Regions from separate parts of the Vreelandella neptunia genome, predicted to be linked through region 2. Evidence: predicted binding sites of a transcription regulator. Region 2 holds the regulator's gene; each other region holds the start of a gene.

Region 1 (3,116 bases), 2.2 Mb from region 2:
CGGCGTGAGGGAGTGCGGCGGGCACCTCGATTTGATCGGTGGGGCTGGAAAGCCAGGCTCTTTCTAGCCAGTTCTCCAGCTCACGGACATTCCCCGGCCATTCGCTGCCCATCAGGGTCGACCAAACGCGGGTATCAAGGATTTTTTGCCGCCCATAGCGCTGGTTGAGCCGGTTTAAACACGCTTCAACCAGGTCGGGGATATCCTCCCGCCGGTCACGTAGCGGCGGCAGGGTCACGGGGATCACATTGAGGCGGTAGTAAAGATCCAGACGGAAAAGTCCGGCCTCTACTTGCTTGCCCAAATCCTGATTGGTCGCCACAACCAAGCGGAAATTGACCTTGCGTGATCGGGTGTCACCCAGTCGGGTCAAACTACCGTCCTGGATCACCTTGAGCAGTTTGGTTTGCATTAGCAGCGGCAGCTCGCCTATTTCATCCAAAAACAGCGTGCCGCCCTCGGCCTGCTCTAACAGCCCGGCTTTGCCCTGGCGAGCGGCACCGCTGAAAGCGCCGGGCTGGTAGCCAAACATCTCGGATTCAAACAGATTCTCGGGAATCGCCGCGCAGTTAACGTCAATAAAGGGGCCGTCACAGCGCTGGCTCCAGCGGTGTAGCTGTTTGGCAAAGGCGCTTTTACCCACACCTGATTCCCCCAGCATCAGCACGTTGGCATCCGAAGGGGCGACCCGTTTAAGCAGCAGCGCAATTTCACGCATCACGCTGCTGCGCACCTGCAAATTGTCCAGGGCGTCATCCAGCGCCTGCTCTTCCGCGTCTGGCGCTGCCTGACTGCGCTTTAAGTGTTCGCTAAAGCGTTTTTGCAGCAGCGCATACTCGTCCTGCAATAGCTGCAAGTCGGTTAAATCCCTCGAGCGGCTGATAATGCGCTCAAGCTTGCCGTCGACGAACACTGGGTAGGCTTCGGCAATCACCCGGCGGCCTGTTCCGGTGACCTGCATAAGCTGCGCAGGCCGGCGGGTGCGCATTACTTCCATGGTGATGGAGGGTTTGAGTACCCCGGCCGCTTGCAGTTGCTGCACACTGCTGGAGAGCAACTCCTCTCTGGATACTCCGTAAACCGCTTCGGCTCCTGGGCTGATGTCCACTATTTGCCCATCGCCACTGACAATAAAGAAGTGGTCGTTTGCGGTCTCCACAATGGTTCGCAGCACGCGCCTGTCTATTTCACTCATCGCAGCCGCCTCCTCTGAATGATTCATTTTTGAATTATTGATTCAAAAATGAATTGAAAAAGCTTCTAGTTGATTCATTTTTGCATCGTTTGGTCGTTAATCCCACCACTTTATAGGCATCTACGACTTGGCATGGTCTGTGCAATGTCTTTAGAGGAGTAGTGAAAAGAGCTAGGCCAATACCTACACCGTGCTCACACCGCCAAAAAATATAAGGAGATGTGTATGCCAGAGTTTAATCAGCCCCTGGGTGGCAACACCATGCCGCGCTTTGCAGGCCCTGCCACCATGATGCGCTTGCCTACTCAAGAAACCGCCGAGGGATTAGACGCGGCATTTATTGGTATCCCTATGGATATTGGCACTTCAAATCGTCCTGGCACGCGGCTTGGGCCGCGCCAGATTCGCGACGAGTCGCGCATGCTGCGCCCCTACAATATGGCGACCCGCGCCGCGCCCTTTGAAAGCCTGCAGGTCGCCGATATCGGCGATGTACCCATCAATACTTTCCACCTGCCTAAAAGCGTCGACATCATCACCGCCTTTTACGATGAGGTGCTGAAACATGACTGCATTCCGCTGACCCTGGGCGGAGAACATACGCTCACGCTGCCTATCCTCCGCGCCATGGCCAAAAAGCACGGCCCGGTGGGGCTGATTCATATCGATGCCCATGCCGATGTCAATGAGCACATGTTCGGCGAGCCAATTGCCCACGGCACGCCGTTTCGTCGTGCCCAGGAGGAGGGTTTATTGGCCCATGGCAAGGTAGTGCAAATCGGCCTGCGCGGTACCGGCTATGCCGCTGAGGATTTTGACTGGTGCCGCGATCAGGGCTTTCGCGTCGTTCCCGCCGAAGAGTGCTGGTATCGCTCTCTAGCGCCGTTGATGCAGGAAGTGCGCGAGCAGATGGGCGATATCCCGGTGTACATCAGTTTCGACATCGACGGCCTGGATCCTTCTGTTGCCCCCGGCACCGGCACGGTGGAAATGGGGGGACTGACCTCTAGCCAAGGATTGGAGCTGGTTCGCGGTGCCGCTGGGCTCAATATTGTCGGCTGCGACCTGGTGGAAGTATCACCGCCTTACGACCCCAGCGGCAACACCGCACTGATGGGCGCCACGCTGCTGTATGAAATGCTCTGCGTACTGCCGGGCGTTAAACACAGCGAGTGATGCTGACCACATAGCTAACAAATAGATAGCTATCAAAGAAATAGCGACTAAATAAAAAAGTACTAACTCTACGCCGCCAGCCCACCTCCAATAATCACTTCCAATGGGTGACTCCTATGTCGTATAGCAACGTTAAATCGGAACAGCCGACCTCGTCGGCACCGATACCCCGCGCGCACTTACTGAAATTTATCATTCCCTCGCTAATTGGGGTGCTGCTGTTTCTCGTCCCTTTTCAGGTGGGCGATACCATTAACATCGGCATGGGGCTCATGGCCGATAGTTTGCAGGCCTTGCTGGGCTCGGCGCTGCCAGCTATTGCGGTAGTGGTACTCTGCCTATCGGTGGTAGCGACGATTTACGCCAAGTTAGCTAACCCATCCTGGGCCAAAAAGGGCATGCTGCACGAAATGTTTCATGTTGGCCCGGTGTGGCTTGCGATGCGCGTATTAGGCGCGCTTTTTGCTGTGATGACCTATTTTCAGTTCGGGCCTGAGTTCGTGACCGCTTCCTTTACCGGTGGCGTGATGCTCAATGACTTGGCGCCGGTACTGCTCACCTTCTTTTTCTTTGCAGCGCTGCTGCTGCCGTTTCTGGTCGAGTTTGGCTTTATGGAGTTCATCGGCAGTATGGTACGTAAGCCGTTTCGGGTAATTTTTAACCTGCCGGGGCGCAGCGCCATCGATGCCACTGCCTCCTGGATGGGATCGGGCACCGTCGGCGTGCTGATCACCACGCAGCAGTA
Region 2 (3,116 bases):
ACAAATTTAGCGGCGGGCGACTTGAATATTTTATTGATCGTGAAGTGATTCAAGCACGCTCTGACGTTGACGGCAGCGAGCCCCAGCGCATACGTATGACCCTTCAGCCTGAACAATAGGGAGTCAAGCTGTGGCAACTGCTGACACTACGCCGAACAACATCCTTACACCGAACAAAACCCTTTATGCCCACCACCTGGCTAAAAGCTACAAACGCCGCCGTGTGGTTAAAGACATCAATTTGGAAATCTGCCAAGGCAGCGTCGTTGGGCTCCTGGGCCCCAATGGCGCGGGTAAAACCACCTCATTCTATATGATCGTTGGGCTAGTCAAGTCCGACGCTGGCAAGGTGGGTATCGACGATGTGGATTTAACCCGCGCCCCCATGCACGAGCGCGCAGCGGCGGGAATTGGCTATCTACCTCAAGAGGCATCTATTTTCCGCAAACTCTCGGTTGCCGATAATATTATGGCGATACTCGAGACCCGCAAAGAGCTTAGTCGCAGCGACCGCGAACAGCGCCTGGAAGCGCTACTCGAAGACTTCCATATTACCCATATCCGCGACAACCTGGGCATGAGCCTTTCAGGGGGCGAGCGCCGGCGTGTAGAAATCGCCCGTTCGCTAGCCACAGAGCCCGCTTTTATTCTGCTTGATGAGCCTTTTGCGGGCGTTGACCCCATCTCGGTAGGTGATATTAAAAGCATTATTCGTGCGCTTAAACAGCGCCATATCGGCGTGCTGATTACTGATCACAACGTGCGTGAAACCCTGGATATTTGCGATATCGCCTATATCGTCGGCGATGGGCAAATCATCGCCAGTGGCTCGCCGGCTTCGATTCTCACCAATCAAAAAGTAAGGGACGTGTATTTGGGCGCCGATTTTCGTCTGTAACAGTTTCGCCTTCATCGCCCCTAAATAGCGCTTTAAAACAACTTTACTACCAATGGCATGCTTATTGCACTTGCGCCAAGCACTCACTCGCACTAGGGTGGAGCATTCTGATTAACGAGTGGTTCTCAGATGGTCATGAAAGCTTCTCTCCAACTGCGTATCGGCACACAGCTGACCATGACGCCCCAGTTGCAGCAGGCCATTGCGCTGCTGCAACTCTCTACGCTGGATCTTCGTCAAGAAATTCAGCAGGCACTTGATGCCAATCCCATGCTGGAGCAGGAAGATGAATTTAGTGAGCAGGCTGTCAGCGAGCCTAAGGAAGAAGAGTGGTCAGAGAGCATCCCTACTGAGCTCTCGGTAGATAGCGACTGGTCAGATACCTATCAAGATATGGGCAGTCAGGGGGGTAGCAGCAGCGAAGGCCCTGATTTTGAGCGTCAGGCAGCAGGGCAAAGCCTGCATGGCCACCTGCTATGGCAGCTTGCCATGACCGATTTTAGCGCCCGCGAGCAGCTTGTCGCGGAGAGTTTAATCGACGCGCTCGACGCTAACGGCTACCTAACCCAACCGCTCAACGACATCCGTGAAGGCCTGCGCGCCCAGGGCATTGACGGGCTTAGTCAACGCGAAGTGGAAACCATTCTGCTCAAGCTCCAGCAGTTTGAGCCGACCGGCATCTTTGCCCGGGATCTGCGTGAATGCTTGATGCTGCAGCTCGCCGCCCTCCCCGATGATACGCCACTGCTGGTTCCCGCTCGCCGTTTAGTGCGGCAGTTTCTCGAAGCGCTTGGTAAAGACGATATGCGCCTGCTGAAGCGCCGCCTAGGGCTCGACGACGAACAGTTGACCGACGTCATCCTACTGATTCGCAGCCTAGACCCACGGCCAGGCAGCGCTTACGGCGACACCGACGATAGCTATGTTACCCCCGACCTAGTCGTGCGCCACGATAACGAAGGCTGGCACTTAGAACTCAACCCAGAAGCCCTGCCAAGGCTGCGCATTCAGCCGGACTACGCCAGCTTGATTAAGCGAGCGGACAAGAGCCAGGACAATCAGTTTCTCAAAGAACACCTCCAGGAAGCGCGCTGGCTGATCAAAAGCCTCTCTAGCCGAAACGATACGCTGCTGCGTGTGGGTCGCGAAATCATTACCCGCCAGATTGGCTTTTTGGAGCACGGTGAAGAAGCCATGAAGCCATTGATACTGGCCGATATTGCCGAAGCCGTCGAGATGCACGAGTCGACTATTTCACGGGTAACGACGCAAAAATATATCCATACACCTCGAGGCGTGTTTGAACTCAAATACTTTTTCTCAAGCCAGGTGAGCGGTCAAGATGGCGATAGCCATTCCAGCACTGCCATCCGGGCACGTCTCAAGAAACTGATTCAAGAGGAGCCGCCCGGCAAGCCGCTTTCAGATAGTCGCTTAGTGACGCTGTTAGGCGAGGGAGGGATTCAAGTGGCGCGTCGTACGGTGGCGAAATACCGTGAAGCCATGGGCATTCCCTCATCTAGTGAACGGCGCCGTTTGCGCTAACTTCGCTAACGTTTCAGGGAAACTCTCGACAAGGGCTTTGCAACGCGGCAAAAAGGGTTACAATCGAAGTACAGTCCGATGGATAAGGAGCACGTCAATGCAAGTAAATATCACTGGTCATCACGTAGAACTGACTGACGCCTTGCGTGACTATGTCAACGAAAAGCTTGAGCGTGTAGAGCGCCATTACGACAATATAACTACGGTGCAAGTCACCTTATCAGTGGAGAAAGAGCGCCAGCAGGCCGCCTGTACGCTGCACGCAGCAGGTGCTGACTTACATGCGGAAGCCCTAGACAGTGATATGTACGCCGCTATCGACGCGCTAGCGGATAAAATCGACCGTCAACTCGTTAAACACAAGGAAAAAGCACAAGCTCGCGCCCAAGGCGCTGGTGTGCGTTAATTCAATGACGTTGGAAACCATACTCCCCCCGGAACGTGTTCTGTATGACGTACCCGGGGGTAGCAAAAAAAGGGTGCTGGAGTTTTACAGCACCTTTATTGCCCAAAATATCCCCAGCCTGGACAGCCAAGAAGTGTTTAGCCGTTTAATCGGCCGCGAGCGCTTAGGTAGTACGGGTATTGGTAACGGCGTGGCTATTCCCCATGCGCGGAGCCCCCACTGCACCGCCCCTATCGCCGGGTTTTTAAAGCTGGCTGAAGCAATCGA
Region 3 (3,116 bases), 610 kb from region 2:
AAACGGCGGCGATCCGGCGCAGTAAGCGCGCGGCGGCCTGGGGACGGGCCTCCTCGCTGAGCGCTTCCAGCCGTTGGCGCATTAATGTTTCGGCTTGCTGGCTGTGCTGCCGGTAGGTATCGCGGCGGGTTTTGAAACGTTGCCCCTGGGAAACCAGGTAAATCGTCGATGCGCCCCGTTCACGCTGGAGCATATGAATAAAGCGACTGATGTCGCCAACAATATCGACGGTGGTGGCAAGGTGAGTAAGGTTGTCGATATCGCAACGAATGGCGGTTAAGAGCAGTTGCTGCGCTGAAGACATAGAAAGTTCCTTAGTGGCTTGCCACCTAAATGAATACACTCCCATACTGCTAAGTAGCTAGATGGGAGTGTACGCGAGTGTACTGGAAAGCGTTTAACGTAACGACAGAGCGCCCGCGCCTACATCATCACCTACTGCGTCGCTATACGCTTTAGCCTCTTCTGCTTCGGTAGCATCGCTAAAGCGTACCAGCAACACACATGAAGCCAGGATCAGTACCGTAAGGCCTAAATAGAACAGACCTTGCTGATAGGTCAGGCTTTCGCTGCGGAACAGAAAGGCAGCGCCTACAGCGCCCACGTTACCGCCAGCGCCAACAATCCCTGCGACAGCTCCCAAAGCTTTTTTGTTAATAAAGGGGACAACACCGTAGGTAGCGCCTTCAGCCATCTGCACAAATAGACTGAACACTAGCATGATGCCAATTGCGAGGCTCAAGACGTGCATCTGCGAGAACGCCACCAGCGCAATACCTTCGCAAACCAAGGCAATAAACAGCCAACGAACGCGTCCTTTTAGCCCCCCTTGCTTAGCGAAAAGATCCGAGAAGACGCCGCCAAGGGTACGCGCAAAAATGTTCATTAACCCGAACAAACCAGCGATCAGACCCGCTGTGGCCAGGGTAAGGTCAAATTTATCAAAGAAGTAGATGGCGGCGATATTGTTGATCGTCAGCTCCACGCCAAAGCAGAGACCATAGACAACGAACAGCGCCCAAACACGAATATCCTTGGCGGCGGCTAGAAAGCTTTGCGCGGCACCATTTTCGCCTGAAGCTTCAGGCAGTTCACCCCGTGCACGTAGATCGCTGAAATTACCGTTGGGCGCATCCTGGGTGAAGAACCAGTAGCCAATGCCGGTGAAGAACATCACTACGCCAGGCACCATCATCGCCAAGCGCCAGCCAAAGGCTTCATTAACGCCCAGCATCAGCATGCCAGAGAAGATCAGGGGCATCAGAATTTGCGTCGTGCCGCCACCCAAGTTGCCCCAACCCGCGCTGGTTGCATTGGCGGTGCCGACCACATTGGGGGCGAACATCATCGACGTGTGGTACTGGGTAATCACGAAGGAGGCGCCAATAGCTCCAATGGCCAGGCGCGCCAATAGAAAGGTTTCAAAACTGTCGGCCAAGCCAATGCCCATCACCGGGATAGCGCCCAGCAGCAGTAGCCCGGTATAGGTTTTACGCGGACCGATACGGTCACATAGCACGCCAATCGCTAGGCGCACAATCACCGTGATCGCCACCGAAGCAATAATCGTATTGCCGATTTGTGTTTGGGTTAGTGAAAGATCTTCACGAACGATCGCCATGAGGGGGGCGATGCCGAACCAGCCGAAGAAACAGATATGAAACGCGAACCATGAGAAGTGGAAAGCTCGCATCTGAGGGGTAGAGAAGTTAAATAACCGAATGCGGTTGGCTTTGTTGCGTATGTCCATGGGATGGCCTCACGGGGCATAAAACGAGTTGATCGCTACGCAACGCAAACGAGTTAGCGCGTTACGCAAACAATTGACGAGAACATGCCTTCATCGTTGAAGGTCAGGTTCGACGCACTCGTACCCAGCTGGGCCTGGTCCACGCCTACCACCACTGGTAGGAGTTATGCAGGTAGTTTGCCAATTGAATATTTATTTCTAAAAATCATCATCTTAATTTATTTTTGTTGTGAGTTTTAGCGACAAGTGATCAAGGCTATGCTGCATGATTGGGCATGCAGCGACTGTTTTGCGGCATCTTGGTGCTAGAGGGGTGTGATGCGTGAGCCGATCATGTAGCTATTATTCATGTAAATAGACGGCATCAATATCAAGGGTGGAGTGGTTACCGATGGCCTCAAAGTGCTCGCTTAGCCAGCGTTCAGCGGCGGCTTGGCCCTGTTCAAATAGATGGCATAGAAAAGGCCACTCGGAATTGGATTTACTCGAGACAGAGAGCCCCTCAAGCGCCTGCTCGCCGCTGATGCGGTGGAACAACGCCTGTTGGTAGCAGTTTTCGATGCCTTGTTCATCGAGGGCGTGCTTTAGCAGGGCTATCATGCGGATCTCTTTAATCAGTGCTGAATTAAAGGTTATCTCGTTGAGGCGGTTCATAATGGCCGAGGCTGAAGTGGGGACTTCGTTACGGCTGATCGGGTTGATTTGTATCAGCAGAATATCCCTTGCGCTGCACTCCTCCATGAGTGGGAATAGCGCCGGATTACCCATGTAGCCACCATCCCAATACGCTTCGCCGTCGATCTCCACCGCTTGGAACATAAAGGGCAAGCAAGCGGAGGCCATTACCGCGTCAACGCTCATCTCTTCACGGCGGAACACCCGCTGTTTCCCCGTGCGTACGTTAGTCGCCGCCACAAACAGCTTAAGTTGTTGGCATTGTCTCACTCGCTCAAAATCAATGTGATCGGCCACGATATCGCGCAGCGGATTTATGTTGAGCGGGTTGAGTTGATAGGGGGAGGCCACCCGGCTTAACAGATCCATCGCAATAAAACCGGGCGAGTGATCCAGGCTCCAGTTGCCGGTTAATATATCCATGGGGGAACGGCGGATAGGGCTGGCCATACCCGCACGACTCACTGCTTGCCAAAAATCGTGCAGCGCTTGCCGTGCGGTCTCTTTATCGCCTCTTGTTAGCGCATCGGCCATTACCACGCCATTCATTGCCCCGGCGCTGGTGCCGCTGATGCCCTCAATTTCAATTCGGTCATCTGCCAGCAGGCAGTCAATGACACCCCAGGTATAAGCCCCGTGGGCGCCGCCGCCTTGTAACGCGAGGTCTAGCTTTTTGACCTTTGCCATATGC
Region 4 (3,116 bases), 240 kb from region 2:
CCCTGGCAGCGCAAAAAGCGGCCGTGCTTCGCCACCTAGCAGTGTGGGGGCAACGAACAGCTGCAGCTCATCGACCAGCGCCGCATCGAGCATAGCGCCCGCCAGCGTTGCACCGGTTTCCACCAGCAATTCGTTGACCTGCTCATTTTCGGCTAACCACTGCAGCATTACCACCAAGTCGATACGGCCATCGCTACCGGCGGGCAACACCTGCACTTCAGCGCCCGCCTCGGTTAGCCGTTCACGCTTCTCTTCCGAGTGATCTGGCGTAGCGATCACTAGCGTACGCCCAGGCTCGCTTAAACAGGCCGCCGCCAGGGGTAACCGCAAGTGGGTATCTAAAATCACCCGTAGGGGCTGGCGGCGAACCACTTCGTCAGCGTTGTCGAGCTGTAGCTGCTCTGCTCGTAGCGTCAGCCGAGAGTCATCCATAATCAGCGACTCCACGCCGCTTAATATTGCGCTGGAACGCGCCCGTAGCCGCTGTACCTGAGTACGCGCTTCTGGCCCGGTAATCCACTGGGACTCCCCCGACCCCATGGCGGTACGACCGTCTAAACTCATTGCCATTTTCAGGCGCACAAAGGGGCGCTGTTGGGTCATGCGAGCAATAAAGCCGGGATTCAGCACGCGCGCTTCAATCTCCAACAATCCCACTGCCACCTCAATACCCGCCTCCTCAAGCAGACGAATACCACGGCCACTCACTTGCGGGTTGGGATCCACCATGGCAATCACCACCCGCGACACCTTCGCTTCCTGGAGCGCCACCGCGCAAGGGCCGGTGCGGCCTATGTGAGAGCAGGGCTCCAGGGTAACGTAGGCGGTCGCGCCCTGGGCTTGCTCACCCGCATCATTCAAGGCGTTGATTTCGGCGTGGGGTTCACCGGCACGCAAGTGAAAGCCTTCGCCGACAATTTGCTCATCGCGCACAATCACACAGCCGACCCGCGGGTTGGGATCCGTGGTGTATAAACCTTTTTGCGCCAGCTGCAGCGCCCGCGCCATATAGCGATGGTCTGCTTGGCTAAAGGCACCGCTCATTGTGACGACTCGCTGCCTTGGCTCGGTCGTGAAGAGGGCTCTTGTGACAGCCGATCAATCTCAGCACGAAACTCATCCAGATCCTGAAACTTGCGATATACCGAGGCAAAGCGAATATAGGCGACGTGATCGAGGGTTTTAAGCGCTTGCATGACCGACTCACCAATATCGCGGGCGTTGATCTCACGATCACCCCGGGCGCGTAGGGTTTGACGAATGCGCTCCACCGCCGCTTCAATGGCTTCAGCACTGACCGGGCGCTTCTCCAGGGCACGCAGCATACCTGCCCGCAATTTGGCTTCATTAAAGCTCTCGCGGGAGCCATCGGACTTCACCACCCGCGGCATGACCAATTCAGCGGTCTCGTAGGTGGTGAAGCGCTCTTGGCAGCTCGCACACTGGCGGCGACGGCGTACCTGGTCACCATCGGCTACCAGTCGCGAATCTGTCACTCGAGTATCATTTGCACCACAAAAAGGGCAATGCATGGCGGTCAACCTATTGTCAGCTCGTGTCGGCGTGCCGCACGAGTTAGCGTGTTATAACCTGTCAATGTGTGTGCTATTAATAGCGTTTTAGCAGCAGCAACTGCCATAAGCTAATGTAGCTTAGCGTTTAAACGCGATATCAACCTCGCATTGTAACGATTTGGCACACAAGCTGCAGCGTTTGTGGCAGATTGTTTATCAGGAGCACCCCATGCCCACCTTTGAGCAGACCGTCCACGATACATTTTCAAATACCGTTCATGACTACCTCAGCCACCTTTACGGGCCCCGGGCGGGGGAAGTGCAGCGCCGCTTAAACCAGCGTCTAGAGCATTTTAAGTCGCTTGCTCCGTTTTCACCCAACCCCGTCGGAGCCAGCTCTAAAAACGCACCATCTTGGAGCGAAAAAGATCAGTGGGTGATCAGCTACGGCGACTCCATTATTGAAGATAATGTGCCGCCGTTGGCAGTGCTTAGCGACTTCCTTCAAGCGCGGTTGGGCGATCGCATCAGCGGCGTACATGTACTGCCCTTCTTTCCCTGGAGCAGCGACGACGGTTTTTCGGTAATCCACTACCGGGAAGTGAACCCCGACCTTGGTGATTGGTCACATATCCGCGAGCTCGCCAGTCATTACGATTTAATGGCCGACCTGGTGCTCAACCACGTTTCACGGGAGTCCCTCTGGTTCGTGGATTACCTGAGCGGCAGCCTGCCCGGCCGCGACTACTTTATCGAAGTCGATCCAGAGACCGATGTCTCCCAGGTGGTGCGGCCGCGCAGCAGTCCGCTGCTGGTGCCCGTTTCAACCCGGCGCGGTACCCGCTACCTGTGGGCGACATTCTCAGAAGACCAGCTTGACCTGAACTTTGAAAATCCGGATGTACTGCTGGAGTTCGTGGGTATCTTGCTGTTCTACCTGGAGCAAGGCACGCGGATTGTACGTTTGGATGCGGTGGCCTTTCTGTGGAAGCGGTTGGGCACCTCCTGCATTCATCTGCCGGAAACCCATACTGTGGTGCGGCTGCTAAGGGCGATTGTGGATCATGTGGCCCCCGGCACGCTGTTGATTACCGAAACCAATGTGCCACACCAGGAAAACATCAGTTATTTTGGTTTAAATCGGCTACCCGCGGGGGCGCCCGACGAAGCCCATATGGTGTATCAGTTTGCCCTTCCCCCGCTGCTGCTGCACACCCTCACCCGGGGCGAAGCGAGCACCTTGCAAACATGGCTTGCCAGCCTTCCGGTACTCCCCGACCAATGCACCTACCTTAATTTTACCGCCAGCCACGATGGCATTGGCGTGCGTCCCTTGGAAGGTTTATTGCCTGACCACGAGCGTGATGCCCTGCTGGAGCTGATGCACAAATTCGGCGGTTTTGTCAGCATGCGTAGCAACCCCGATGGCAGCGATACGCCCTACGAGATCAATATCACCTGGTTTGAAGCCATGCGTGGCACCCGCCGTGGCCCCGACCCGTGGCAGGTTGCGCGCTTTCTATGCAGCCAGGCGATTATGCTGAGTTTGCAGGGTATCCCCGCGCTGTATATTCACACGCTAACGGGCACGCTCAACGACGT

What was found. Region 2 encodes sigma-54, which starts transcription at its own class of promoters, with help from an activator protein. Its sites were predicted from a motif close to TGGCACNNNNNTTGCTNT; they were not measured.
Region 1: speB (agmatinase) is a predicted target of sigma-54. The motif match lies at 1,324-1,341, and genes of this name have one in related genera.
Region 3: SR894_RS04545 (NarK family nitrate/nitrite MFS transporter) is a predicted target of sigma-54. The motif match lies at 1,916-1,933, and genes of this name have one in related genera.
Region 4: SR894_RS06240 (sugar phosphorylase) is a predicted target of sigma-54. The motif match lies at 1,694-1,711, and genes of this name have one in related genera.

Annotation. Positions count from the first base shown of each region.
Region 1 is NZ_CP140255.1:3,827,658-3,830,773, reverse strand. It holds gene SR894_RS17775 (sigma-54 interaction domain-containing protein) at 1-1,195, opposite strand, end outside; gene speB (agmatinase) at 1,421-2,371, shown strand; gene SR894_RS17765 (YjiH family protein) at 2,488-3,116, shown strand, end outside.
Region 2 is NZ_CP140255.1:1,606,207-1,609,322, reverse strand. It holds gene lptA (lipopolysaccharide transport periplasmic protein LptA) at 1-119, shown strand, start outside; gene lptB (LPS export ABC transporter ATP-binding protein) at 131-898, shown strand; gene SR894_RS07315 (RNA polymerase factor sigma-54) at 1,028-2,443, shown strand; gene hpf (ribosome hibernation-promoting factor, HPF/YfiA family) at 2,541-2,849, shown strand; gene SR894_RS07305 (PTS sugar transporter subunit IIA) at 2,854-3,116, shown strand, end outside.
Region 3 is NZ_CP140255.1:994,285-997,400, forward strand. It holds gene SR894_RS04540 (nitrate regulatory protein) at 1-304, opposite strand, end outside; gene SR894_RS04545 (NarK family nitrate/nitrite MFS transporter) at 398-1,750, opposite strand; gene SR894_RS04550 (patatin-like phospholipase family protein) at 2,093-3,112, opposite strand.
Region 4 is NZ_CP140255.1:1,368,547-1,371,662, reverse strand. It holds gene ribD (bifunctional diaminohydroxyphosphoribosylaminopyrimidine deaminase/5-amino-6-(5-phosphoribosylamino)uracil reductase RibD) at 1-1,044, opposite strand, end outside; gene nrdR (transcriptional regulator NrdR) at 1,041-1,532, opposite strand; gene SR894_RS06240 (sugar phosphorylase) at 1,744-3,116, shown strand, end outside.